DNA from 2 places in the Achromobacter sp. ISS7 genome. Region 1 is predicted to be linked to the other one. Evidence: riboswitches for the same ligand, from Rfam matches in the RefSeq annotation. Region 1 holds a riboswitch; the other holds the start of a gene.

Region 1 (2,387 bases):
CTACCTCGGCATCACCGGCGCGCCCGACCTGTTCACGCTGCAGGGCACGCCCCCCGACTCGCACGAGGGCAAGCACCTGTGCCGGGTCCACGCCGATGGCCGCCTCGAACGCCTGTGGCCGCTGCTCAAGCCGGACGGCACGCCGGCCAGCCACGCCATGGAATGCCGCGGCGCCTACGTCGACGACGCGCTCGGCGCCGGCGTGGTGATCGCCGGCAAGCACTACTCGCCCACGGTCGGCAACGCCTATCGCGGCTTCATCTACCGCAAATCGCTGGCGCGCGGGCAGGAACGCTGGCGCCACGCCACCCCCGCCTCGGCCAGCGCCATCGTGGTGGCCGACGACCTGGTGCTGGCCGCCTTCCTCGACGGCAGCCTGATGCTGATCGACGCCGCCAGCGGCGACCTGCTGCTGGCCGCCAGGGTCCGCATCGGCGGCATCGCCACCGTGCTCTACGCCCTCGCCGCGCATGGCGGCAAACTGGCCGTCGGCACTCTCGACGGCCGCATCGCGATCGTCGACCTGGCCACCCTGCGCACCCTGCGCGCGACCCGCGGCGGCATCGATCTGGCATGATGGGGCCATCGCGGGCGCCGCCGCCCGCTCCCCTTGAACCGATCTCCCGCGCCCATGCACTACACCCAGGACCCCGCCACCCCGCCCGCCCCCACCGTCAGCTTCGACGACTTCATGAAGGTCGACATCCGCGTCGGCACCATCATCGCCGCCGATCCCTTCCCCGAGGCGCGCAAGCCGGCCTACAAGCTGACCATTGATTTCGGCGCCGGCGTCGGCGTCAGGAAAAGCTCGGCGCAGATCACCGGCCGCTACACGCTCGAGCAACTGCCGGGCAAGCGCGTGCTGGGCATCGTCAACTTCCCGCCACGGCAGGTCGGCCCGGTGCGCTCCGAAGTGCTGGTGCTGGGCCTGGCCGACGCCGACGACCAGACGGTGCTGGTGACGCCCGAGCTGGACGTGCCCAACGGCGCCCGGCTGACCTGAACCTGAAAATTTCGCCCGGCGCGCCGCGCCGTTTGCTACACTGCAAGCCTCCCTGGGGAGTAGCCTCTTCCGGCCCGTCCGGAAGCGCCCGCGTCAACACTCTTGGCCCTTCCGGCCATGGCGCCGGCAACCGACACGGTTTGGCGAGACCACGGACTTTTCCATAGCTTCTGACCGGGCGATATGGAAAGTCTGTGTGTTTCGCCCGGTCGGAGCCTCTCCCGCATGAACGCCCTCTCCACTCTCGTCCTGGCCTTCGCCATGTCCACCGACGCCTTCGCCGCGGCGGTCGGCAAGGGCGCCGCCCTGCACAAGCCACGGCTGTCCGAAGCGCTGCGCACCGGCGTGATCTTCGGCGTGATCGAAGCCATTACGCCCGTGATCGGCTGGGCCCTCGGCTCGATGGCCGCCCAGTTCGTGCGCGACTGGGACCACTGGATCGCCTTCGGCATGCTCTGTGTGCTGGGCGCGATGATGATCCGCAACGGCCTGGGCGCCGACCAGGAGGAGGCCACGCCGGTCGGCCGCCATTCGTTCTGGCTGCTGGCCGCCACCGGTTTCGCCACCAGCATCGACGCCATGGCGGTCGGCGTCAGCCTGGCCTTCATCGACAACAACATCGCCGTCACGGCGCTGGCGATCGGCCTGGCGACCATGCTGATGGTGACCCTCGGCGTCATGATCGGGCGGCTGGTCGGCAGCGTCGCCGGCAAGCGCGCCGAAGTGCTCGGCGGCCTGGCGCTGATCGGCATCGGCGCCACCATCCTGTACGAACACCTGAAGGCGTAAGCCGCCCGCCGCCCCGCCCCGTCGGGCGGGCGCGGCACGCCCGATCAATAGCAGACTGAATCACCCCGATCGCGCCCTGGGATCGGGCTATCCTCACTCGCTCGTTACGGCGCGAACGCATGATTCGTCCCTGCCCGGCCACCAAGGCGCGTCCCGCGCCGGCCCGCGCGCCCAACCGCGAACGACGCGAACAGGATGCACCCCCCATGGCCTTGAAACACTACCGCGACCTCGACGTCCACGAAGCCGCGAAGGCCCGCATCCGGCTCGTGTTCCAGAACTTCGAACGGGTCTGCGTCGCCTTTTCCGGCGGCAAGGACAGTTCCGTCACCCTGCACCTGGCGCTCGAGGTCGCGCGCGAAATGGGGCGCGGGCCGGTGCACGCGGTCTTCATCGACCTCGAAGGGCAATACCAGGCCACCATCGCGCACGTCACGCACATGTTCGACCGCGCCGACGTCCACCCCTGGTGGATCTGCCTGCCCATCAACCTGCGCAATGCCTCGAGCCTGCGCGAACCCTACTGGTGCACCTGGGAGCCCGGCCGCGAGGCCGACTGGATCCGGCCGCTGCCGCGGCATCCGTCCGTCATCAA
Region 2 (2,387 bases), 3.0 Mb from region 1:
AGCCCAGATAGGCCGCGAACAAGGCATAGAAACCGCCCACCGCGGACAGCGCCGGCACGCTCATGCCGGCGCGGCGGAAGCGCAGCCACAGCAGGCCGATCGACAGCATGGTGAACAGACCGGCGGCCAGCAGCGGGCCGTCGAGCAGCCAAGGCGTCAGGAAGATACCGAGCGCGCTGGGGATGGTGGCCTGGATCATCATGGCGCCGGAGATGTTGGCCAGCGCCAGGCGTTCCTTGCCCTGGCGCACCCAGATCAGCGCGTTCATGATCTCGGGCAGTTCGGTGGCGACGGGCGCCAGCAGCAGCGCGGCCACGTGCGGCGAGGCGCCCATGGCGATGCCAAGCACTTCGATCTGGTTGACGAACACGTGCGAGGCGCCGGCGATCACGACCAGGGCCAGCAGCGTCTGGGTCGCGGCCCAGAACATCGACGGATTGTCGTCGCGCGGTCGCAGCTTGAGCGGCTCGAGGTCTTCGCAGTCGATGCATTCCTCGTCGTTGCTCAGTTCGCGCTTGATGTACAGGCCGTAGGTGGCCAGGAACAGGATGCCCAGCCAGGGCTTCCAGGCGAAGGCCAGCAGGCCCAGTCCGACCTTGAAGACGAAGATGCCCATGAACCAGGCCTGGTCGCGGGCCAGCCGGCGCTGGTCCGCGTTGATACAGTTGGCCTGCGCGGGTTGGCCGCGGCGCGCGCGCCACAGGGCCAGGCCGACCACGGCGTAGGCCAGCGTCGCCAGCACCAGCGGGCCGCCCATGGCCGCGCCGACGCCGATGTCCTTCTGCTCGGGGGTTTCGCCAAACACCACGGCCATGAAGGTCACGGCGCTCTCCGGCAAGGCGGTGCCGAACGCGGCCAGCACGGTGCCGGTCGCGGTGGCGCCGAGCTGGAAGCGGTGTCCGACCCATTCGACGCCATTGACGAAGAATTCGCAGGCGAGATAGATCACTGCCGCGGACAGGAAAAACAGAAACAGGGTGAGCAACATATGGACGAGCCGGACGAGCAGAAACCAATTGGCGCGACGTCGCGGCTCGCCCGGCCAGGGTGAACGCAACGCGGCCAAAGGTCTCGCCTGGCTGATCCATGCGCGGGCGGGCCGCGACATGGAGACCGTTAGCGCCATGGAGTTCTGGCGACCGCTACGCGGTACCGAACCACCAAGTCTGTTGACGCTAACTCCTTTGGGGACAAAGGATGGCTACTCCCCAATGACAGTGCCGCGATTGTAGCAGCGCGCCCATGACAGTCCAATGAATCCCCGCCCGCCGCGTGGAAATGGGCGCGGACTGTCGCATCCGCGGCACGGCGAGTAAAGTAACCAGCATCTCAGCTTTCCGCCGGGCCGCGCGCCCCCTGCCCCTCATGAGCCTGCCTCCCGCCGATATCGCCCCCTTCGCCGCCCGGCGCCAGCGCCTGATGGAGCGGATGCGCGCCGACGGGGGCGGCATCGCCATCCTGGCCACCGCGCCCGAGGCCATCCGCAACCGCGACGCCGAATACCCCTACCGCCACGACAGCGACTTCTTCTACCTGACCGGCTTCACCGAGCCCGGCGCCTGGCTGGTGCTGATCGCCGGCGCCACCGACCGCGCGCTGCTGTTCTGCCGCCCGCGCCATATCGAGCACGAGATCTGGGAAGGCCGACGTTTCGGCCCGGAGGCCGCGGCCGAGCATTTCGGCTTCGACGACGCGCATGCGCTGGACGCGCTCGACGAACTGGCGCCCAAGCTGCTGCTGGACCAGCCGACCCTGTTCGCGCCGCTGGCCGGCGACAAGCGCACCGACGGCCGCCTGCACCGCTGGCTGGCGGCGGCGCGCGAGGCCAGCCGCGGCGGCCATCAGCCTCCCATGCGGCAACAGGACATCCGGCCGATCCTGGCCGAGATGCGGCTGGTCAAGGACGCCAGCGAGATCGCCGCGATGCGGCGGGCGGCCAAGATTTCGGCAGGCGCCCACGCGCGCGCCATGCGGGCGGCGCGCGCCGGCATGCGCGAATACGAACTGGAAGCGGAACTGCTGTATGAATTCCGCCGCCATGGCGCGCAGGCGGTGGCCTACAACAGCATCGTCGCGGCCGGCGCCAATGCCTGCGTGCTGCACTACCCCGCCGGCGAGGCGGTGCTGCGCGACGGCGACCTGGTGCTGATCGACGCGGGCTGCGAAGTCGACAGCTACGCCAGCGACATCACCCGAACCTTCCCGGTCAACGGCCGCTATAGCGGCCCGCAGCGCGCGCTGTACGACCTGACGGTCGCGGCGCAGGAAGCCGCGGCCCAGGCGACCGCGCCCGGACGCGGCTGGAACGACGGCCACGAAGCCGCGGTGCGGGTCCTGGCGCAGGGCATGCTGGACCTGAAACTGCTGAAGGGCTCGCTGGACGGCGT

What was found. Region 1 has a riboswitch for manganese ahead of mntP (manganese efflux pump MntP). Riboswitches for the same ligand answer to the same signal wherever they lie in the genome.
Region 2: it holds a riboswitch for manganese, as region 1 does, so the genes downstream of both, AC1HFW_RS29830 (sodium:calcium antiporter) here and mntP (manganese efflux pump MntP) in region 1, are expected to answer to the same signal.

What each region holds. Positions count from the first base shown of each region.
Region 1 is NZ_JAWRZD010000001.1:3,528,754-3,531,140, forward strand. Features, by position in the region: gene AC1HFW_RS15720 (hypothetical protein) at 1-577, shown strand, start outside; gene AC1HFW_RS15725 (tRNA-binding protein) at 632-1,003, shown strand; yybP-ykoY riboswitch at 1,046-1,224, shown strand; gene mntP (manganese efflux pump MntP) at 1,229-1,792, shown strand; gene AC1HFW_RS15735 (phosphoadenosine phosphosulfate reductase) at 1,912-2,387, shown strand, end outside.
Region 2 is NZ_JAWRZD010000001.1:6,572,559-6,574,945, reverse strand. Features, by position in the region: gene AC1HFW_RS29830 (sodium:calcium antiporter) at 1-988, opposite strand, end outside; yybP-ykoY riboswitch at 1,032-1,229, opposite strand; gene AC1HFW_RS29825 (aminopeptidase P N-terminal domain-containing protein) at 1,366-2,387, shown strand, end outside.